DNA from 3 places in the Pseudomonas sp. NPDC099000 genome. Region 3 is predicted to be linked to each of the others. Evidence: predicted binding sites of a transcription regulator. Region 3 holds the regulator's gene; each other region holds the start of a gene.
What was found. The regulator sigma-54, encoded in region 3, starts transcription at its own class of promoters, with help from an activator protein. The targets are predictions, from matches to a motif close to ANTGGCATNNANNTTGCTNT.
Positions count from the first base shown of each region.

Region 1: glnA (type I glutamate--ammonia ligase) is a predicted target of sigma-54. The motif match lies at 1,556-1,575, and genes of this name have one in related genera.
Region 2: ACIQV9_RS10155 (CmpA/NrtA family ABC transporter substrate-binding protein) is a predicted target of sigma-54. The motif match lies at 3,681-3,700, and genes of this name have one in related genera.

Region 1 covers NZ_JBIWAF010000016.1:119,516-127,166, reverse strand. Annotated here, with positions in the region: gene thiI (tRNA uracil 4-sulfurtransferase ThiI) at 1-1,341, opposite strand, end outside; gene glnA (type I glutamate--ammonia ligase) at 1,672-3,078, shown strand; gene ACIQV9_RS19180 (DUF4124 domain-containing protein) at 3,377-3,886, shown strand; gene ACIQV9_RS19175 (DUF4124 domain-containing protein) at 3,883-4,503, shown strand; gene glnL (nitrogen regulation protein NR(II)) at 4,734-5,819, shown strand; gene ntrC (nitrogen regulation protein NR(I)) at 5,816-7,252, shown strand.
Region 2 covers NZ_JBIWAF010000006.1:100,167-107,817, reverse strand. Annotated here, with positions in the region: gene ACIQV9_RS10170 (protein kinase) at 1-183, opposite strand, end outside; gene ACIQV9_RS10165 (nitrate/nitrite transporter) at 191-1,402, opposite strand; gene ACIQV9_RS10160 (ANTAR domain-containing response regulator) at 1,759-2,334, opposite strand; gene ACIQV9_RS10155 (CmpA/NrtA family ABC transporter substrate-binding protein) at 2,350-3,561, opposite strand; gene ACIQV9_RS10150 (quinone-dependent dihydroorotate dehydrogenase) at 3,793-4,812, shown strand; gene rmf (ribosome modulation factor) at 5,124-5,339, opposite strand; gene rlmKL (bifunctional 23S rRNA (guanine(2069)-N(7))-methyltransferase RlmK/23S rRNA (guanine(2445)-N(2))-methyltransferase RlmL) at 5,870-7,651, shown strand, end outside.
Region 3 covers NZ_JBIWAF010000007.1:91,892-99,542, reverse strand. Annotated here, with positions in the region: gene ACIQV9_RS11460 (ATP-binding cassette domain-containing protein) at 1-570, opposite strand, end outside; gene ACIQV9_RS11455 (KpsF/GutQ family sugar-phosphate isomerase) at 848-1,822, shown strand; gene ACIQV9_RS11450 (HAD family hydrolase) at 1,822-2,346, shown strand; gene lptC (LPS export ABC transporter periplasmic protein LptC) at 2,354-2,926, shown strand; gene lptA (lipopolysaccharide transport periplasmic protein LptA) at 2,913-3,461, shown strand; gene lptB (LPS export ABC transporter ATP-binding protein) at 3,461-4,186, shown strand; gene ACIQV9_RS11430 (RNA polymerase factor sigma-54) at 4,371-5,864, shown strand; gene hpf (ribosome hibernation-promoting factor, HPF/YfiA family) at 5,939-6,247, shown strand; gene ptsN (PTS IIA-like nitrogen regulatory protein PtsN) at 6,260-6,724, shown strand; gene rapZ (RNase adapter RapZ) at 6,727-7,584, shown strand; gene ACIQV9_RS11410 (HPr family phosphocarrier protein) at 7,600-7,651, shown strand, end outside.

The DNA.
Region 1 (7,651 bases), on a different contig from region 3:
CAGTTCCTTGAAACGAGCGTTCAATGCATAAAACGGCATCGTTTGTACCTCAATGCCAGCAAGGCCCAGCGGGTCGTCTTCAGCGGCATCCGGGTGACGGATATCGATGACGATCTGACCAGCCAGCGCTTCGCTGACTTCTTCGATCTGCAAGTCCTGGCCCAATTCGTCGATCACGCGATCGATCGGCACCAGTTTGGCGTTCTCGAGCGCACGCTCAAGTACTGCCATGTCGAACTGTTGTTCTTCGTACTCCACGCGTGGACGCTTGGCGTGGGTCTTGGGGTTCACCGAGATGACCCCGCAGTATTCCGGCATGTGCTTGGCGAAGTCGGCAGTGCCGATTTCGTTGGCCAGGTCGATGATGTCCTGCTTGTGACTGGCGATCAGCGGACGCAAGACCAGCTTGTCGGTCACGCAGTCGATCACGGACAGGTTCGGCAATGTCTGGCTCGACACCTGGGAAATCGCCTCGCCGGTAACCAGCGCATCGATGTCCAGCCGATCGGCAATACGGGAAGCAGCGCGCAACATCATACGCTTCAAAACTACACCCATATGACTGTTATCGACTTTCCCGAGAATTTCTCCCAGTACTTCCTCGAATTGCACGCTCACAAATAACACGCGTTGGGAGCTGCCGTACTTCTTCCAGATGAAGTGCGCGACTTCCATGACGCCCAGTTCATGGGCCCGTCCGCCCAGATTGAAGAAGCAGAAATGGCTCATCAGGCCGCGGCGCATGACCTGGTAAGAAGCAACGGTCGAATCGAAGCCGCCGGACATCAGCACAAGCGTCTGCTCCAGGGCACCCAGCGGATATCCGCCGATGCTGTTGTGCTGGCTGTGGATCACATACAACCGTTGGTCGCGAATTTCGATGCGAACTTCGATTTCCGGCTCTTTCAGCGAAATTCCGGCGGCACCGCACTGACGACGCAGCTGGCTGCCGACGTATTTTTCCACGTCCATGGACGAGAAGGTGTGGTGCCCGCCGCGCTTGCAGCGCACCGAAAAGATCTTCCCGGCCAGCGCATCACCGTAGTGCTGCTTGCACTTGGCAACGATGTCGTCGAAGTCACCCAGCGGGTATTCGTCGACTTGCAGGAAATGCGCGATGCCCGGCATGCAGCTCAGGCGCTCGGTCATTTCCTTCAGGGCCTTGGGCTCACTGACGCGCGTTTCCAGCTCGAGATTGTCCCAGACACCGTTCACCACCACAGCCGGGTCCAGGTCGCGGAGCACGGTACGGATGTTTTTGGCCAACTGGCGGATGAAACGCATCCGTACCGGGCGGCTCTTGATGGTGATCTCGGGGAAGACTTTTACGATTAGTTTCATGAAAACAGCGCGCGCTGGGCCAGCCGAAAAAGGGGGGCGCGGATTATAGCGGAAATTGCTCAAGGTTTAACCAGTTTATGTGCAGAAGGTTTTGCGCGCACCAAAACGGGTCATTTGTTGATTTTAACGCTACATTGTAGGGCGAGATTTTCCGCATACAGACGCTTTGTGCCTTTATAAGCGTGATATTGGGGCAAAAAACCCATGGTGGGGCACTGGCATGCAATTTGCTCCCTTGTGAGGCAGGTTGCCTTGGCAGAGTATTCGCGCCGGCATCACCCACATTCTAAGGGCATCCACTACTAAGCCCGAAGCCACCCGGAGGACACTATGTCGAAGTCGGTTCAACTCATCAAAGATCATGACGTCAAGTGGATTGATCTGCGCTTCACGGACACCAAAGGCACTCAGCACCACGTGACCATGCCGGCTCGCGACGCGCTGGATGAAGCTTTCTTCGAAGAAGGCAAAATGTTCGACGGTTCCTCCATCGCTGGCTGGAAAGGCATCGAAGCTTCCGACATGATCCTGCTGCCGGACGACAGCACTGCCGTTCTCGACCCGTTCACCGAAGACCCAACGCTGATCATCGTTTGCGATGTAATCGAGCCTTCGACCATGCAAGGCTACGATCGCGACCCACGTGCGATCGCCAAGCGTGCCGAGGAATACCTGAAGTCGACCGGTATCGGCGACACCGTATTCGTAGGCCCGGAGCCTGAGTTCTTCATCTTCGATCAGGTGAAGTTCAAGTCCGACATCTCCGGTTCGATGTTCAAAATCTTCTCCGAACAAGGTTCCTGGATGTCCGACCAGGACATCGAAAGTGGCAACCATGGCCACCGTCCAGGTATCAAAGGCGGTTACTTCCCGGTTCCACCGTTTGACCACGACCACGAAATCCGTACCTCCATGTGCAACGCCATGGAAGAAATGGGCCTGGTCATCGAAGTTCACCACCACGAAGTGGCCACTGCTGGCCAGAACGAAATCGGTGTGAAGTTCAACACCCTGGTCGCCAAGGCTGACGAAGTTCAGACCCTGAAATACTGCGTACACAACGTGGCTGTCGCTTATGGCCGCACCGCGACCTTCATGCCTAAGCCGCTTTACGGCGACAACGGTTCGGGCATGCACGTTCACCTGTCCATCGCCAAAGATGGCAAGAACACCTTCGCTGGCGAAGGCTATGCCGGCCTGTCCGACACCGCTTTGTACTTCATCGGCGGCATCATCAAGCACGGTAAAGCACTGAACGGCTTCACCAACCCGTCGACCAACTCCTACAAGCGTCTGGTCCCAGGTTTCGAAGCTCCAGTAATGCTGGCCTACTCGGCTCGTAACCGTTCCGCTTCGATCCGTATTCCTTACGTGTCCAGCCCTCGCGCTCGCCGTATCGAAGCTCGCTTCCCGGATCCGGCAGCCAACCCGTACCTGGCCTTCGCTGCCCTGGTAATGGCCGGCCTGGACGGTATCCAGAACAAGATCCACCCTGGCGATGCTGCTGACAAAAACCTGTATGACCTGCCGCCTGAAGAGGCGAAAGAGATCCCGCAAGTTTGCGGCAGCCTGAAAGAAGCCCTGGACGAGCTGGACAAAGGTCGTGCGTTCCTGACCAAAGGCGGCGTGTTCTCCGATGACTTCATCGACGCTTACATCGCTCTGAAAAGCGAAGAAGAAATCAAAGTACGTACCTTCGTACACCCACTGGAATATGAGCTGTACTACAGCTGCTGATCCGGTAGCGCCTGCGCAAGCGGCGTGACAAAAAAGAGGCCTCCTTCGGGAGGTCTTTTTTATGCCCACGATTTCACGACCAACGAATAACCCCTGTAGGAGTGAGCCTGCTCGCGATAGCGGTTTCTCATCCAAAATGAATGTTGCTGGCACACCGCTATCGCGAGCAGGCTCACTCCTACAAGGTTTTGTGGTGTTCGAGAAAGATCAGCAAATCATTCCGAAATGTTAACGCCTTGGGTCAATCGCCACCCCTGACCTATGCTGCAACCCAACGCCTTCGCTTCTGGTCGATTTTATGGGTCGTGGTTTTTTACTGATGTTGCTGCTGATCGCCCTGCCCGCCGCAGCGCAGATCTATAAGTACACCGACGCCTCCGGTAACACTGCCTACAGCAATCAACCGCCCGACGGCGTCAAGGCGCAGCCGGTCGAGTTGCCACCGCTCAACAGTGTTGCGCCCCAGGCACCTCCTGTGCCCGCTGCCGAAGCCAGCAATCGCGAGCAGCCGCGCAGCGCCTACGAGGTGCTGGAGCTGACCGGTTTGCCCACCGACGAAGCCCTGCGCGCCAACAACGGCACGTTCACGGTCAGCGTCATGATCAAACCGCGCCTGCAAGCGCCGCATCTGCTCAGATTGTTGCTTGACGGCCAACCCTATGGGCAATCGAGCAACGTGCCGATCCTGCAACTGGTGAACATCGACCGTGGCGAACACAGCCTGGCAGTGCAAGTAATCGACGGTGAGAACATCGTCCAGCAAAGCCCGACGGTGACATTCACCGTGCAACGGGTGCACAAGCGATGAGGATGTGGCTGCTGATGGCCTGCCTGATCGCGCTGCCGGTCACGGCCGAGGTCTTCACCTACGTCGACGCTCACGGCAACCGGGTCTACACCGACCAACCAGGCTCAGGCAACGCCAAGCGCGTGCCGCTGGCGACGAGCAATCGCATGTCTGCCAACCCCACCAGGGCGGCGCCGGTGATTGCTACGCAGAAAACCGAAGACAAACCTTTGTTCCACTACGACATGCTCCGCGTGCTGGTCCCGGAACCGGACGCTACGGTCCGTAGCAATGCCGGCGAGCTGATCGTCAGTGTCACCAATGAACCCGGCCTGCAACGAGGGCACCGCTACCGATTGCTGCTCGACGGCCAACCCACCGCCGAGCCCGGCCTCAGCCCTGTATTTGCCCTGAGCAACATCGACCGAGGCAGCCATAACCTGTCCGTGGAAATCCTCGACGAACAGGGTCGTACCGTCGAACGCACGGCCAATCAACCCTTCCAGATGCTGCGCATCTCCCTCGCACAGAAGCGCAAAGTCAAACCCTGCGTCCTCACCGACTACGGCCAACGGCCGGAATGTCCGCTCAAAGACAAACCTGAAGAAGAAAAAAATCCCTTCCTGCGTTTCTTCTAACCTCGTTCAGCTTTGCGCACTATATTGGTGCAATAGGTTGCACCGTACCCACATCCCAACCCATTTTGGTTCGAAAGTACCCGCGGAAGCTGGCAGAACGCCACGCAAACGATCGTCAAACGCCCGTTTCAGGCTTTAAACGCTTCTTTTCGGAGCCTTGGTTTGGTTTTTGCATTTTCCTCGTATCGGCGCGTTATCCACGCGCATGCCCTGCTCCAAAAGAGGTCCTAATGACCATCAGTGACGCACTGCATCGTCTGCTACTCGACAATCTGACCACCGCCACCATCCTGCTCGACGCCGAATTGCGCCTTGAGTACATGAACCCGGCAGCGGAGATGCTCCTGGCCATCAGCGGTCAGCGTAGCCATGGGCAGTTCATCAGCGAGTTGTTCACCGAATCCACCGAAGCGCTGAACTCCCTGCGCCAGGCGGTCGAGCAGGCGCACCCGTTCACCAAGCGCGAAGCGATGCTCACCGCCCTCACCGGCCAGACGCTGACCGTCGACTACGCGGTAACACCGATCCTGGCCAACGGCGCGACGATGTTGCTGCTCGAAGTCCACCCCCGTGACCGCTTGCTGCGGATCACCAAGGAAGAGGCGCAGCTGTCGAAGCAGGAAACCAGCAAAATGCTGGTGCGCGGCCTCGCCCACGAGATCAAGAATCCGCTGGGCGGTATTCGCGGCGCAGCTCAACTGCTCGCCCGCGAACTGCCGGAAGAAAGCCTGCGCGATTACACCAACGTCATCATTGAAGAAGCCGACCGCCTGCGAAACCTCGTGGACCGCATGCTCGGCTCCAACAAACTGCCGTCGCTGGCCATGTGCAACGTCCACGAAGTGCTGGAACGCGTCTGCCATCTGGTGGAAGCGGAAAGCCAAGGCTGCATCACTTTGGTGCGCGATTACGACCCAAGCATTCCCGACGTATTGATCGACCGCGAACAAATGATTCAGGCGGTATTGAATATCGTGCGCAATGCGATGCAGGCCATCAGCAGCCAGAACGAGCTGCGCCTGGGCCGCATCAGCCTGCGCACCCGCGCCATGCGCCAGTTCACCATCGGCCACGTGCGGCATCGCCTGGTGACCAAGATCGAAATCATCGACAACGGCCCGGGCATTCCCGCGGAGTTGCAGGAAACCATCTTCTTTCCCATGGTCAGCGGCCGCCCGGACGGTACCGGGCTGGGCCTGGCCATTACCCAGAACATCATCAGCCAGCACCAGGGCCTGATCGAATGTGACAGCCACCCAGGCCACACCACCTTCTCGATCTTTCTGCCCCTGGAACAAGGAGCCACATCGACATGAGCCGTAGTGAAACCGTGTGGATCGTCGATGACGACCGTTCTATCCGTTGGGTCCTGGAAAAAGCCCTGCAGCAAGAAGGCATGACCACGCAAAGCTTCGACAGCGCCGATGGCGTGATGAGCCGCCTGGCGCGCCAGCAGCCGGACGTGATCATCTCCGACATTCGCATGCCGGGTGCCAGCGGTCTGGACCTTCTGGCGCGGATTCGCGAACAACACCCACGGTTGCCGGTGATCATCATGACTGCGCACTCCGATCTGGACAGCGCGGTCGCGTCCTATCAGGGCGGCGCGTTTGAGTACCTGCCAAAACCGTTCGACGTCGACGAAGCCGTTTCGCTGGTCAAACGTGCGAACCAGCACGCCCAGGAACAGCAAGGTCTGGAAGTCCCGGTCGCCTTGACCCGCACCCCGGAAATCATCGGCGAAGCGCCGGCGATGCAGGAAGTGTTTCGAGCCATCGGGCGCTTGAGCCACTCCAACATCACCGTGCTGATCAACGGCGAATCCGGTACCGGTAAAGAGTTGGTAGCCCACGCCCTGCACCGCCACAGTCCACGGGCGGCGTCGCCGTTCATTGCGCTGAACATGGCGGCGATCCCGAAAGACCTGATGGAATCCGAGCTGTTCGGCCATGAGAAAGGCGCGTTCACCGGCGCGGCCAATCTGCGTCGCGGACGTTTTGAACAGGCTGACGGCGGCACGCTGTTCCTCGATGAAATCGGCGACATGCCGGCGGATACCCAGACTCGTTTGCTGCGGGTGTTGGCGGACGGCGAGTTCTACCGCGTCGGTGGCCATGTGCCGGTGAAGGTCGATGTGCGCATCATCGCCGCGACTCACCAGAATCTGGAAACCCTGGTGCACGCCGGGAAATTCCGTGAGGACTTGTTCCATCGCCTCAACGTGATCCGCATCCACATTCCACGGCTGTCGGACCGTCGCGAAGACATCCCGACCCTGGCCAAGCACTTCCTCAGCCGCGCTGCGCAAGAACTGGCGGTGGAGCCGAAGCTGCTGAAAAGCGAAACCGAGGAGTACCTGAAGAACCTGCCGTGGGGCGGCAACGTGCGTCAGCTGGAGAACACCTGCCGCTGGATCACGGTGATGGCTTCGGGTCGCGAAGTGCACATCAGTGACCTGCCACCGGAGTTGCTGAGCCTGCCGCAGGATTCGGCGCCAGTGACCAACTGGGAGCAAGCGCTGCGCCAGTGGGCTGATCAGGCGCTGGCTCGCGGTCAGTCGAGCCTGCTCGACAGCGCCGTGCCGGCGTTCGAGCGGATCATGATCGAAACCGCCCTCAAACACACCGCCGGCCGCCGCCGCGATGCCGCCGTTTTGCTGGGCTGGGGGCGTAATACCCTGACGCGCAAGATCAAGGAATTGGGAATGAAGGTTGATGGTGGGGATGATGATGAAGGGGAAGAGGGTTAATTCCCTCACCTGATCGTTCCCACGCTCCCGCGTGGGAGTGCCTTAATGGACGCTCTGCGTCCGCTTCGGCAGGGACGCGAAGCGTCCCGGGCTGCATTCCCACGCAGAGCGTGGGAACGATCAAATAATATGCTTTTGGGGACTAAGTGCACCGCCGTAATGCACCGTGAACCGCAATCGCGCACGGCAACAGATCCGAAATCCCGCCCACGTTCGCAATCGAATCCCTATCGAAAAAACACGAAAGCCCCGAATCTCGGGGCTTTCAGCATTCCAACGCAGCTTTCTGTTTCAACTTGTTAAAACCTGGCACGCCCCCTGCAATAGTCCATTCAGTGATTCAGTTCACTACCCGGTTTCGGGGACCTTGGTACAGGCAGGCCGGGGATTCCCCTCTTT
Region 2 (7,651 bases), on a different contig from region 3:
CTGCAAGGTCGAACGGGCGGCGAGACCGCCGTCGGCGCACTGACTGACCCCATCGGCGATGGCGAACAGGTAACCCTTGCTCGCTGCCAGCGCCGGGGCCGGAGTGACCAGGCGCAGGGCGTCCTGATTTTCCTCGCGAGGGCCGATGGCACTCGCTTCGGCAAAACTCAGTTGCAGGCTCATTGAGGTCTCAGACCCGGGCAGCGGTCACAGCGGCCGAACCCCAGGTGGTTCTCCAGCGACGTTTCACCCCGTGCAGACCGAACCAGGCGAGTACGCCAAGGCTGGCGAACAGCCACAAGGCCAGTTGATAGCTGCCGGTGCTTTGCTTGATTGCGCCCATGCCCGCCGCCAGTGCGAAACCACCGATGCCGCCGGCCATGCCGATCAAACCGGTCATCACGCCGATCTCCCGACGAAAACGCTGCGGGACCAATTGGAAAACCGCGCCGTTACCCGCACCCAAACCGAGCATGGTGCAGACGAAAAGCGCCAGTGCCGCGTAGGAACTCGGCAAGTTGAAACCCACCGCCGCGATGCAGACCGCTGCAACCGTGTACATCCCCAGCAATGTGCGAATCCCGCCGAATCGGTCCGCCAGCGCGCCGCCCAATGGACGCATCAGGCTGCCACCGAACACACAGGCTGCGGTGTAGTAGCCGGCGGTGACCGGGCTCAGGCCGTATTGGTCGTTGAAATAGCCGGGCAGGGCGCTGGCCAGGCCAATGAAGCCGCCGAAGGTCACACTGTAGAAAAACATGAACCACCAGCTGTCGCGGTCGCCCAATGCCTTCAAGTAGTCGGACATGGACTTGGCTTTCGGCCGCTCAGGGGCGTTTTTGGCCAGCCAGGCGAACACAATGATGGTCAGGATCAGCGGGATCAGGGCGAAACCGAAGACGTTGCTCCAGCCGAAGGCGGCCGCCAGCACCGGGGCGATCAATGCGGCGAGCACGGTGCCCGAGTTACCGGCACCGGCGATGCCCAGGGCCTTGCCTTGGTGCTGCGGCGGATACCATTGCGAGGCCAGCGGCAGCGCGACGGCGAACGACGCACCGGCCATGCCGAGGAACAGGCCCAGCACCAGCGCTTGCTCGTAGCTGTGAATGCCGAGTTTCCAGGCGCCGAACAGCGCACAGATGACGATCACCTGGCCAATCAGCCCGGCGGTTTTCGGCGACAGGCGATCAGCCAGCAAGCCCATGACAAAGCGCAATACCGCCCCGGCCAAAATCGGCGTGGCCACCACCAGCCCGCGCTGTTGGGTGGTCAGGTGCAGGTCGGCGGCGATCTGCACCGCCAAGGGGCCGAGCAGGTACCAGACCATGAAACTCAGGTCGAAATAGAGGAACGCTGCGAACAACGTCGGCGTATGACCGGATTTCCAGAAGCTTGAATTCATCGCGCACCTCAACTGTAGGGAGTCTCGAGAAGGAGTCAGGAGCTTGCAGGTGGGGCGCCGCCTCGGCCGCACCACCGGCCCCGATCTCTGGGGCCAAAACGAAAAAACGCCGCCACCCGATTCGCCGTGGGCAAATGAGGTGAGCGACGTCTTTGTCGTAGGTGGGGCAACCGCCGTTGGTTACCTGTAGTGATTACTTAGCCAGATCTGTGCCAACAGGTGAAACCGCGTCGTGGCGGTTCGCGGGCAAGCCTCGCTCCTACAGGTTTTGTGGTGGGTTCAGAAGTTGTGGGTTACACAAAACCTGTAGGAGCGAGGCTTGCCCGCGAAGGCGTCTTCACAGGCTCCGCAAGGCCTTAGCCCAGCAGTTCACTCATGGCAATAATCTGCTCCGCCACCTGAATCAGCTTCTGCTGCCGGCTCATGGCCTGGCGGCGCATGAGGGTGTAGGCCTCTTCTTCGTTGCAGTCCTTCATTTTCATCAGCAGCCCCTTGGCCAGCTCGATGCGCTTGCGCTCGGCCAGTTGCTGGTCGCGGGCGTTGAGCTGGGCGCGCAGGGCCTGGTCGCTTTCAAAGCGGGCCATGGCGACGTCGAGAATCGGCTGCAAGCGTTGTGCGTGAATGCCTTCGACGATGTAGGCGCTGACGCCGGACTTGATCGCCTGACGCATCACACCGGGGTCGTGTTCATCGGTAAACATCACAATCGGCCGCGGTTGGTCGCGACTCACCAGCACGACTTGCTCCATCACATCGCGGCTCGGTGACTCGGTATCGATCAGGATCACGTCCGGACGCACCGTTTCGACGCGCGCGGGCAGGTCGATGGTCAGGCCGGATTCGTCGATCACCTCGAACCCGGCTTCGGTCAGGGCCGCTTTCAGGCGACCGACTTTCTTCGCGGTGTCGTTGATCAGCAGGATACGCAACATATTCGCAATCTCCTGTCAGCGGCTGGCGAGAAGGGGCGAGCTGTCGCTCATGGCGTGCAACTTGAAACTGCGGGCATAGCCGGTCGGGTCGGAGCCGTCCCAGATTTTGCCGTCGATCAACTGGCTGCTGCGCATTGCCTCGCCCTCGGAGGCAACACCGACTGCGCTGGCGACCTCTCGGTACAAGTCTAGTTGTTGGACCTGACGGGCCACGCCGAGGTAATCCGGGTCGTCGCGCAACAGGCCCCAGCGGCGGAACTGGGTCATGAACCACATGCCGTCGGACAAGTACGGCACGTTGACCTCACCGCCCGCATGGAAACGTAGGGCGTGCGGGTCCTGCCAGCGATTGCCGAGGCCATCGGCGTAGTCGCCGAGCAAGCGCGGTTCGATGCAATCGAGCGGCGCATCAAGGTATTCGGGTGCGCTCAACAGCTTCGCGGTGCTGCGGCGGTTTTCGCTGCTGTCTTCGATAAAGCGGCTGGCTTCGAGGATCGCCATCACCAACGCCCGGGCGGTGTTCGGGTACTGCTCGACAAAGGCGCGGGTGCAGCCGAGGACCTTTTCCGGATGGTCGGGCCAGATGCTTTGGCTCGTCGCCATCGTGAATCCCTGGTTCTGCTTCACTGCGCTGGCGGACCACGGCTCGCCGACGCAGAAACCATCGATGCGCCCGGCTTGCAGGTGCGTGACCATCTGTGGCGGCGGCACCACCACGCTGTCGACGTCCTGCAACGGATGGATGCCCTGACTTGCGAGCCAGTAATACAGCCACATGGCGTGGGTGCCTGTGGGAAATGTCTGGGCGAAGGTCAGTTTTGGGCGACTTTGGTGCACGTGCAGGTGAAGTGCTTCAGGACTGGTCACCCCCAAGGCCTGCAAGCCATGAGAGAGGTTAATGCTCTGGCCGTTCTGGTTCAGGCCCATGAGCACCGCCATGTCGGTCGGCGCCACGCCGCCGATGCCCAGGTGCACGGCGTAGATCAGACCGTACAGGCTGTGGGCGGCGTCGAGTTCGCCGCTGACCAGTTTGTCCCGCAGGTTGGCCCAGGACGACTGGCGCTTGAGGTTCAGGGTCAGGCCGTAAGGCTGCGCGAAACCCTGCGTGGCCGCGACCACCACCGAGGCGCAGTCGCTCAGGGCCATGAAGCCGAGGTTGATTTCAGTCTTTTCCGGGGCATCGCTGCCATTGACCCAGGCCAGTGGGCCTACTGTGGTTTCATTCATGGCTAAACACCTTCCAAAAAAAAGCGCCGTACCGGGCTGCTTGCCAGGGCAAGGCCAGGTGACGACGCCTTTGTCTTTTGACTCATCCCGCCGTTGGCATGAGTGCTGATGTCAGTGATGGTGCAAGGCATATGCCATCGCCCGCTGATTTTGTCGCGCACCTCGCTTGCGACCGCGATGCACGGCTATAATCGCCGCCTCATTTCGCCGCCATTCGAGTCAAAACCGCCCATGTACACCCTGGCCCGTCAGCTGTTGTTCAAACTTTCCCCGGAAACCTCCCACGATCTGTCCCTGGACCTGATCGGCGCGGGCGGGCGTTTGGGCCTCAACGGTTTGCTGTGCAAGGCGCCGGCGAATATGCCGGTGAACGTCATGGGGCTGGAGTTTCCGAACCCGGTAGGTTTGGCGGCCGGTCTGGACAAGAACGGCGCGGCCATCGACGGGTTTGCCCAGCTGGGTTTCGGTTTTGTCGAAATCGGCACCATCACCCCGCGTCCGCAGCCGGGCAACCCCAAGCCACGGATTTTCCGTTTGCCGGAGGCCGAGGCGATCATCAACCGCATGGGGTTCAACAACCTTGGCGTCGATCACCTGCTGGCGCGCGTGGCGGCGGCCAAATACAAAGGCGTGCTGGGCATCAACATCGGCAAGAACTTCGATACGCCGGTCGAGCGCGCCGTCGACGATTACCTGATCTGCCTGGACAAGGTCTACGCCCATGCCAGCTACGTGACGGTCAACGTCAGCTCGCCGAACACCCCGGGCCTGCGCAGCCTGCAATTCGGCGATTCGCTCAAGCAATTGCTGGCTGATCTGGCGACCCGTCGCGCAGAACTGGCCCTGCGCCACGGCAAACATGTTCCGCTGGCGATCAAGATTGCTCCGGACATGACCGACGAAGAAACCGCACAGGTCGCGCAGGCGTTGATCGAAACCGGGATGGACGCGGTGATCGCCACCAACACCACCCTGAGCCGCGTGGGCGTCGAAGGCATGGAGCATGGTGACGAAGCGGGCGGTCTGTCCGGCGCACCGGTTCGCGACAAGAGCACCCACACCGTGAAGGTGCTGGCAGCGGAACTGGCTGGTCGCTTGCCGATCATCGCCGTGGGCGGCATCACCGAGGGCAAGCACGCGGCCGAGAAAATCGCCGCGGGGGCAAGCCTGGTACAGATCTACTCCGGCTTCATCTACAAAGGCCCGGCGTTGATTCGCGAGTCCGTCGACGCCATCGCCGCCCTGCGCTGAACCCCTGTGGCAAGAGTGCTTCTGGGCTGAGGTGAGTTCTTTGTGGCGAGGGGATTTATCCCCGTTGGGTCGCGAAGCGGCCCCAAAACCAGTCAACTCGGTGAATCAGTCAAAACTCATTGGCAGGATTTGCGACGGCTTCGCCGCCGAACGGGGATAAATCCCCTCGCCACAAAAGCCTACCGCAATTTTTACAGGCATAAAAAAGGGCTCCTCGAAGGAGCCCCTGGGCCGGAGCCCGCCGCCCGGATGGGGCGTGCGTGGTAAGTCGTTACGTAATCAGATTGTCGTGTCGGAGTGTGTGCCCTGTGTTAGCCGACGGCGTGAAGTTCGTTGAGTCTGTGGATTCCCGCAGTGCCGGTCATACCGTCCCAGTTGTCGCCGCGTCCTTCTCGCCAGCCGTTAATCCAGGCTTGGCGTACCGACGGTAGAGTAAATGGGCAAAGCTCACGGGATTTGCCACCAACGCCATATTGATATCCGCGCAAAAATGCTCTTTCCAACGGATCACGCTTAAGTCTTCTCATAGGGTGTTGCCCTCACTTGTTGACTGTATTTATCGCGTCGACCTCAATTGAGGTCTGGCAGAAAAACTCCTGCCGTTGGGGCTCGCTGCCGGCGTCGCGAGCCAAGGTGTTGACGTCGTTGCGGCGTCAACCTGTGTTGAGTTCTAACCAATGCGTCACATCGAGGGAATGACCGTTTTGTCATAAGAACGTAACCATAAAGATGCTAAGGCCATAAGTAACACGATGTTTGTCCCGTGTTTATTGGTCAAAGCCCTGTATGATCGGCCCCCCGCAGGATGTTGGGGTTAATCCTTTAGTGAGAATGGCTCCTGTTGAGCAGGAAGACTATTCGACGAAGGGTCGGCTTATGACATTTTGTTGCATCAACTTTTTTATCTGCCTGTGCATCTAAGCTCTTCTAACCTGAGCAGCACAGGTGGGACGGCACACCTTCGTGCCACGCGGGCGCTCTTTTAGAAAAGCGCCTGATTGAAAACCGGGCCGGCAATGCGTTGCCGGTTCACTTAGCTAAAGGCTCTGAAATTCCAATGTCCGATCAATTCGAAATCTTCCTCACTTGCCCCAAAGGCCTTGAAGGCCTGCTGATCGAGGAAGCCGTCGGGCTTGGCCTTGAAGAAGCACGTGAGCACACCTCTGCCGTGCGCGGCATGGCCACCATGGAAACCGCTTATCGTCTGTGCCTGTGGTCGCGTCTGGCGAACCGGGTGCTGCTGGTGCTCAAGCGTTTCCCGATGAAGGACGCCGAAGACCTGTACCACGGCGTACTCGACATCGAGTGGCAAGACCACATGCTCAACGACGGCACCCTGGCCGTTGAGTTCAGCGGTCATGGCTCGGGTATCGACAACACTCACTTCGGCGCCTTGAAAGTCAAAGACGCCATCGTCGACAAACTGCGCACCCCCCAAGGCGACCGTCCTTCCATCGACAAGCTCAACCCGGACCTGCGCATTCACCTGCGCCTGGACCGTGGCGAAGCCATTTTGTCCCTGGACCTCTCGGGCCACAGCCTGCACCAGCGCGGATATCGTTTGCAGCAGGGCGCGGCGCCGCTGAAGGAAAACCTCGCGGCCGCCATCCTGATCCGTTCCGGCTGGCCACGCATTGCGGCCGATGGCGGCGCACTGGCTGACCCGATGTGCGGTGTCGGCACGTTCCTCGTCGAAGCGGCAATGATCGCCGCCGACATGGCGCCGAACCTGCGTCGCGAACAGTGGGGCTTTACCGCCTGGCTCGGTCACGTGCCGGCGCTGTGGAAAAAACTCCACGAAGAAGCCACCGAGCGCGCCGCAGCCGGTCTGGCCAAGCCACCGCTGTGGATTCGCGGTTACGAAGCCGACCCGCGCCTGATTCAACCGGGCCGCAACAACGTCGAGCGTGCGGGTCTGAGCGAGTGGATCAAGATCTACCAGGGCGAAGTCGGCACCTTCGAACCGCGCCCGGACCAGAATCAGAAAGGTCTGGTGATCTGCAACCCGCCTTACGGCGAGCGTCTGGGCGACGAGGCGAGCTTGCTCTACCTCTACCAGAACCTTGGCGAGCGTCTGCGTCAGGCCTGCCTGAACTGGGAAGCGGCGGTGTTCACCGGCGCCCCGGACCTGGGCAAGCGCATGGGCATCCGCAGTCACAAACAGTATTCGTTCTGGAACGGCGCCTTGCCGTGCAAATTGCTGCTGATCAAAGTCACTCCGGACCAGTTCGTCACCGGCGAGCGTCGCACCCCGGAACAGCGTCAGGTTGAGCGTGAGCAGGCCGAAGTCGAAGTCGCAGACAATGACGTGGCACCCGGCAAATACGAGAAGTACAACAAGAACGGTAACCCGATCAAACCGGCCCCGGTGGTGATCGAGCAACCGCGCTTGAGCGAAGGCGGTCAGATGTTTGCCAACCGCCTGCAAAAGAACCTCAAGGCTTTGGGCAAGTGGGTCAAGCGCGAGGGCATTGATTGCTACCGCGTCTACGATGCCGACATGCCGGAATATTCCATGGCCATCGACCTGTATCAGGATTGGGTCCACGTCCAGGAATACGCCGCGCCTAAATCCATCGACCCGGAAAAAGCCTCGGCGCGCATGTTCGATGCCCTGGCCGCCATTCCGCAGGCCTTGAACATCGACAAGAGCCGCGTGGTGGTCAAGCGCCGCGAGCGTCAGAGCGGCACCAAGCAGTACGAGCGCCAAGCGGCGCAAGGCAAGTTCGTCGAGGTCAACGAAGGCGGCGTGAAGTTGCTGGTGAACCTCACGGATTACCTCGACACCGGGCTGTTCCTCGACCACCGCCCAATGCGTATGCGCATCCAGAAAGAGGCG
Region 3 (7,651 bases):
GAGCAAGCGGATCAGGCGTACCAACACGCCCATGGCAATAGGGTCCTGGCCGACAAAGGGTTCGTCATACATGAGGATCTGCGGATCGAGGGCAATCGCCCGCGCCAGCGCAACACGGCGCTTCATGCCACCGGACAGTTCGTCGGGCATCAGGTCGATGGCGCCACGCAACCCCACGGCCTGCAATTTGAGCAGGACGATGTCACGGATCATTTCTTCCGGCAGCTCGGTATGAACGCGCAGCGGAAAGGCGACGTTCTCGAACACGTCGAGGTCGGTAAACAGCGCGCCGCTCTGGAACAGCACGCCCATGTGCTTGCGCGCATCGAACAGATCGCTGCGCGACAGCTTTGGCAGGTTCTGGCCATTGACCCAGACTTCGCCCTTGGTGGGTCGCAACTGTGCGCCCATCAACCGCAACAGCGTGGTCTTGCCACACCCGGAAGGCCCCATGATGCCGGTGACCTTGCCGCGCGGGATACGGATATCGACGTTATTGAAAATGCTGCGCGCACCGCGCTTGAAGGACAGTCCCTTCAGCTCGACCGCGTAGGCGTTATCGGCACTCATCTAAACTCCTTGCGATGCAGCCTCACACTCGGACGCCTGGCTTTCTGACGAAAGCACATACCTCCCCGGGCAGGCCGAACTGGCGGCGAACTATATCACTGCAAAGGCCAAGCGCCCAAGGCCCAAGCCGGCCCATGTTCAGCAACATGCCAGGCAAAAAGCCCCATTCAGAAGGGATTCGGTAACAGGGAATGACAAAGCGTGACGAACTTGCGTGAGGGTTTTGATCATTACCGCTATAATCGCCGCCTTTTCATCAGGCTATACGATTTCTGACATGAGCCAATCCAGCGACCTGATTCAATCTGCACAACGCACCATCCGCCTCGAACTGGAAGCCGTACAAGGCTTGCTGCCCCATATCGACGCAGATTTCGTACGCGCTTGCGAGATGATTCTGGAGAGCAAAGGCCGCGTGGTCGTGGTCGGCATGGGCAAATCCGGGCACATCGGCAACAAGATCGCCGCCACCCTGGCCAGCACCGGCACCACAGCGTTTTTCGTGCACCCGGCCGAAGCCAGCCACGGCGACATGGGCATGATCACCCGCGACGACATCATCCTGGCCCTGTCGAACTCCGGTTCCACCAATGAAATCGTCACCCTGCTGCCCCTGATCAAGCGTCTGGGCATCAAATTGATCAGCGTGACCGGCAATCCGGACTCGGCGCTGGCCAAGGCTGCCGAGGTCAACCTCAATGTTCACGTCGAGCACGAAGCCTGCCCGCTGAACCTGGCGCCGACTTCGTCGACCACCGCCGCGCTGGTCATGGGCGATGCCCTGGCCGTTGCGCTGCTGGAAGCCCGGGGCTTTACCGCTGAAGACTTCGCCTTTTCCCATCCGGGCGGCGCGCTGGGCCGACGCCTGTTGCTGAAAGTCGAAAACGTCATGCACGCCGGTCAGGAACTGCCGCAGGTTCAGCGCGGCACGTTGCTCAAGGATGCACTGATGGAAATGACCCGCAAGGGCCTGGGCATGACCGTGATCCTGGAAGCCGATGGCAAACTGGCCGGGATCTTCACCGACGGTGACTTGCGCCGCACACTGGACCGCAGCATCGACATCCACAGCGCCACCATCGATCAGGTCATGACCGCGCACGGCAAAACCGCTCGCGCCGAGATGCTCGCCGCCGAAGCCCTGAAAATCATGGAAGACCACAAGATCAACGCACTGGTCGTGGTCGACAGCGAAGACCGCCCGGTCGGCGCCTTGAACATGCACGACTTGCTGCGTGCGGGAGTAATGTAATGAGCACGGACCTGCTGCAACGCGGCAAACAGATCAAACTCGCGGTGTTCGACGTCGATGGCGTGCTGACCGACGGGCGCCTGTACTTTCTCGAAGACGGCAGCGAATTCAAGACGTTCAACACCCTCGACGGTCAAGGCATCAAGATGTTGATGGCAGCCGGCGTGCAGACCGCTATCATCAGCGGCCGCAAGACCCCGGTGGTCGAACGGCGGGCGAAGAACCTCGGCATTCCACACCTCTACCAGGGCCGCGAAGACAAACTGGTGGTGCTCGACGAACTTCTTGCCCAACTCAACCTAAGCTATGAACAGGTCGCCTACCTGGGTGACGACTTGCCGGATCTGCCGGTGATTCGCCGCGTGGGCCTGGGCATGGCCGTAGCAAACGCTGCCAGCTTCGTGCGTGAACACGCCCATGGCATTACCCTGGCCCGTGGTGGCGAGGGTGCCGCTCGCGAATTCTGTGAATTGATCCTGCGCGCCCAGGGCCGCCTCGATGCGGCCAACGCCGCGTACCTGTGAGCCCATTATGCTGAGCAAAAAGATTCGTAACCTCCTGCTGTTCGGCTGCATCGCGGCGCTGTTCGCCGCGGTCGGCTACTGGAACATCAGCCCGGAACGCTTCCTCGACAAACCCGTAGCCAAGGTCGATGAAAGCGCGATCGACTATTACGCCCTCAACGCACACAGCGTGCAGTACCTGCCGGACGGCAAATTGCAGTACGAAATGACGTCCGACAAGGTCGAACACCTGAAAGTGAGCGAGGTGACGTTGCTGACCAACCCCGACCTGAACATGTTTCGCGGTACGCAGTTCCCCTGGCACGTCCAGAGTGAGCACGGCGAAGTCAACCCGGACGGCACTCAGGTCGAGCTGATCGATTCGGTGCGCATCACCCGTTTCGACGAGAAAAACCGTAGGACCCTGATTACCACCACCCGTATGACTGTGTTCCCCAAGGAGCAATATGCGCAGACCGATCAACCCGTTAGAATCGACGGCGCTGGCGGTGTATCGACAGGCAACGGAATGAAAGCGTATTTGAAAGAAAGCAGGATACACCTGCTATCGAACGTAAGAGGACAGTATGAGGCTCGTTAAAACTCTCCCTATTTTGCTCAGTCTGGGCGCAGCACTGGGAAGCGTGAGCGCCTGGGCTCTGCCGAACGATCAAGAGCAGCCTATCCGCATTCAGGCCGACGACGCCCAACTGGACGACAAGAATGGCGTTGCCACCTATAAAGGTGACGTGATCATTACTCAGGGCTCGATGAAGGTCACTGGCAATACCGTGACCATCACCCGCACCCCGGCTGGCGACATCGATGTGGTGACCTCGGTGGGCAACCTGGCCTACTTCGAGCAGATGCAGACGGCTGGCGACACCAAGCCTGTTCAGGGTTGGGGGGTGACTATCCAGTACCACGCCTCGCAAAACCGCGTCGTGCTGATCGATAAGGCAAAAGTTATCGACAAGGACAACAACACCACCCAAGGCGAGAAAATCGTCTACGACACCGAGAAAAAGCTTGCGAGCGCCGGTCGCGCGACAGGCGCCAAGGTCACCGAGTCGCGCCCGCGCATCGACATGGTGATCCAGCCGAAGAAGAAAACCGACGAGCAAAAGGCCCAGTAATGGCAACTCTGAAAGCTCAGCATCTGGCCAAGAGCTACAAGAGCCGCCAGGTCGTGCGCGACGTCAGCCTGTCCATCGACAGCGGTCAAATCGTCGGCCTGCTAGGTCCTAACGGCGCCGGCAAGACCACCTGCTTCTACATGATCGTCGGCCTGGTGCAGGCCGATCAGGGCCGCGTGCTGATCGATGATCTGGACGTCAGCCACCAACCGATGCACGGCCGTGCAAAGGCCGGTATCGGCTATCTTCCGCAAGAAGCGTCGATCTTCCGCAAACTGTCGGTGGCGGACAACATCATGGCCATCCTCGAGACCCGCAAGGAACTCGACAAGGCCGAGCGTCGCAAGGAGCTGGAAAGCCTGCTGCAGGAATTCCACATCAGCCATATCCGCGACAACCTCGGCATGAGCCTGTCCGGCGGTGAGCGTCGCCGGGTGGAAATCGCCCGGGCACTGGCCACCAACCCGAAATTCATCCTCCTCGACGAACCATTCGCCGGTGTGGACCCGATTTCGGTGGGCGACATCAAACAGATCATCTACCACCTCAAGGCCAAAGGCATTGGCGTGCTGATCACTGACCACAACGTCCGTGAAACCCTGGATATCTGCGAAACCGCCTACATCGTCAACGATGGCCAACTGATCGCCGAAGGTGACTCCGCCACCATCCTGGCCAACGAACTGGTCAAGGAAGTGTATCTGGGCCACGAATTCCGCCTTTAAGCGCTAAGGTGTCTGGCTGATTGTCCGAGCGCTTGTCTCGATAAAAAATCAATACTTTTTTATTGTTACAGCGCTCTAGGCAAACGCTGCAGTTTCGGGCATATAATTTGCTTATGTTTGGCGCTCCGGCGCCCTGTAGTGGATGGCGCATGTGCGCCGGCGAATAAGGTGTTAAGCCCCTGCCATGAAACCATCGCTAGTCTTGAGAATGGGCCAGCAGCTGACGATGACACCTCAGCACCAACAGGCCATCCGCCTGCTCCAATTGTCGACCCTGGACCTGCAACAGGAAATCCAGGAGGCCCTGGAGTCCAATCCGATGCTCGAACGCCAGGAAGAAGGCGACGACTTCGATAACGCCGACCCCTTGGCCGACAAAGCCGAACAGCTCCCCAACGCCGATATTTCGGAACCCTCTTACCAGGAAACCGCCCCGACGGTGGATAACCTCGAGGAAGGCGACTGGAACGAGCGCATTCCCAACGAGCTGCCCGTCGATACCGCGTGGGAAGACGTCTACCAGACCAGCGCCAGCAGCCTGCCGAGCAATGATGACGACGAGTGGGATTTCACCACCCGCACATCGGCCGGTGAAAGCCTGCAAAGCCATTTGTTGTGGCAACTGAACCTGGCACCGATGTCCGACACCGATCGCCTGATCGCCGTGACCCTGATCGACTGCATCAACAATCAGGGCTACCTGGACGAAACCCTCGAGGAAATTCTCGAGGCCTTCGATCCGGAACTGGACATCGAACTGGACGAAATCGAAGCCGTCCTGCACCGCATCCAGCAATTCGAACCAGCCGGCATTGGCGCCCGCAACCTGGGCGAATGCCTGCTGCTGCAATTGCGCCAACTGCCAGCCAAGACGCCTTGGCTGGCCGAAGCGAAACGTCTGGTCACCGACTACATCGACCTGCTCGGCAGCCGTGATTACAGCCAGCTGATGCGTCGCATGAAGCTCAAGGAAGATGAATTGCGCCAGGTCATCGAGCTGGTGCAGAGCCTCAACCCGCGCCCGGGCTCGCAGATCGAGTCCAGTGAAGCCGAGTACGTTGTCCCTGACGTGATCGTGCGCAAGGACAATGAGCGCTGGCTGGTCGAGCTGAACCAGGAATCGGTGCCACGACTGCGGGTCAACGCCCAATACGCCGGGTTTGTGCGCCGCGCCGACACCAGCGCCGACAACACTTTCATGCGCAATCAGTTGCAAGAAGCCCGCTGGTTCATCAAAAGCCTGCAAAGTCGCAACGAAACCCTGATGAAAGTGGCCACCCAGATTGTCGAGCACCAGCGCGGCTTCCTGGAGTACGGCGACGAAGCGATGAAACCGCTGGTGCTGCATGACATCGCCGAAGCGGTGGGGATGCACGAGTCGACGATTTCACGGGTGACCACGCAGAAATTCATGCATACCCCTCGGGGCATCTATGAACTGAAATACTTTTTCTCCAGCCACGTCAGCACCTCCGAAGGCGGTGAATGCTCGTCCACAGCGATCCGCGCGATCATCAAAAAACTGGTTGCCGCGGAAAATCAGAAAAAGCCGTTGAGTGACAGCAAGATCGCTGGTTTACTGGAGGCACAAGGCATTCAGGTGGCTCGCCGCACCGTCGCCAAGTACCGCGAATCTCTAGGGATCGCGCCTTCGAGCGAACGCAAGCGGTTGATGTAGAGCCACGCCACAGCGTTCCAGTGGTAGATCATCTGATCTACCGCTTTATGCACTGGCAACGAAGGAGAAGCTGTATGCAAGTCAACATCAGTGGACACCAACTGGAAGTGACCGAACCTCTGCGCGCCTACATCGGCGAAAAACTCGAACGATTAGAGAGGCATTTCGACAAGATCACCAACGTGCAGGTCACGATGACGGTCGAAAAGCTCAAGCAGAAAATCGAAGCCACGCTGCATATTCCCGGCAATGAAGTGGTCGCAAACGCGGAGCATACCGATATGTACGCGGCGATCGACGCACTGACCGACAAGCTGGATAAACAACTCAAAAAGCATAAGGAAAAGACCCAAAGCCTCCTTCAGGGCGCGACCGGTCGTTAACACTCCCAACCCATGATCCGACTTGAAAACATCCTGACCCCCGGCCGTTCCCTCGTGAACGTGCCGGGCGGCAGCAAAAAGAAAGCCCTCGAGCAAATTGCCAACCTTATCCACCGCGAAGTGCCGGATCTGGCCATGCAGGATGTTTTCGAGAGCCTGGTCGCCCGTGAAAAACTCGGTTCTACCGGTTTTGGCAACGGCATCGCCATTCCCCACTGTCGCCTCAAGGGTTGCACCTCACCCATTAGTGCCTTGATGCACCTCGATGCACCCATCGATTTCGACGCCATCGACGGCGCCCCGGTTGACCTGCTGTTCGTTCTGCTGGTCCCGGAAGCCGCTACCGATGCCCACCTGGAACTACTGCGCCAGATCGCCAGCATGCTCGATCGCAAGGAAGTCCGCGAAAAACTGCGCAGCGCCCCGAGCAATGAAGCCTTGTATCAGGTTGTCCTGGACGAGCAAAACGGTCATTAATCATGCGCCTGATCATCGTCAGTGGCCGTTCCGGCTCAGGTAAAAGTACCGCACTCGATGTTCTCGAGGACAACGGCTACTACTGCATCGACAACCTGCCCGCCGGATTGCTGCCGGAACTGGCCGAGCGAGCGCTGATTCATACTGAACTCGCACAACCGCTGGTTGCTGTATCTATCGATGCGCGCAACCTGCCGAGTCATCTATCGCGGTTTCCGGAGCTGCTGGAAGAAGTCCGCAGTCGGCATATCAAATGCGATGTGTTGTACCTGGACGCCGACGAAGAGACCTTGCTCAAACGCTTCTCGGAAACCCGCCGTCGCCACCCGCTGAGTACTGCCCACCGTTCGTTGGCGGAGGCGATTCAGGACGAAACCAGTTTGCTGGGGCCGATCGCCGATCTGGCGGACCTCAAAGTCAACACCACCAACCTGAACCTGTATCAACTACGCGATACCATCAAGTTGCGCCTGTTGAACCAGCCAGATAGCGGCACTGCGTTCCTGGTGGAATCTTTCGGATTCAAACGTGGCATGCCGGTAGATGCCGACCTGGTGTTCGACGTGCGCTGCCTGCCCAACCCTTACTGGAAGCCGGAATTGCGCGATCAGTCCGGGCTTGATCAACCGGTGGCCGAGTACCTGGCGGCACAACCGGACGTCGAAGAGATGTTTCAGGACATTTCCACTTACCTGCTCAAGTGGTTGCCGCGCTTTGCCGCCAGCAACCGCGCTTATGTCACCATTGCCATTGGCTGCACCGGCGGGCATCACCGCTCCGTCTACCTGACCGAACGTCTGGGCCAGGTCCTGCAACAATCCCTGAAGAACGTCCAGGTTCGCCACCGCGACCTCAGCTAAAGGATTCACATCGCGATGCCTGCTCGGGAAATAGAAATCATCAACAAGCTGGGCCTTCATGCCCGTG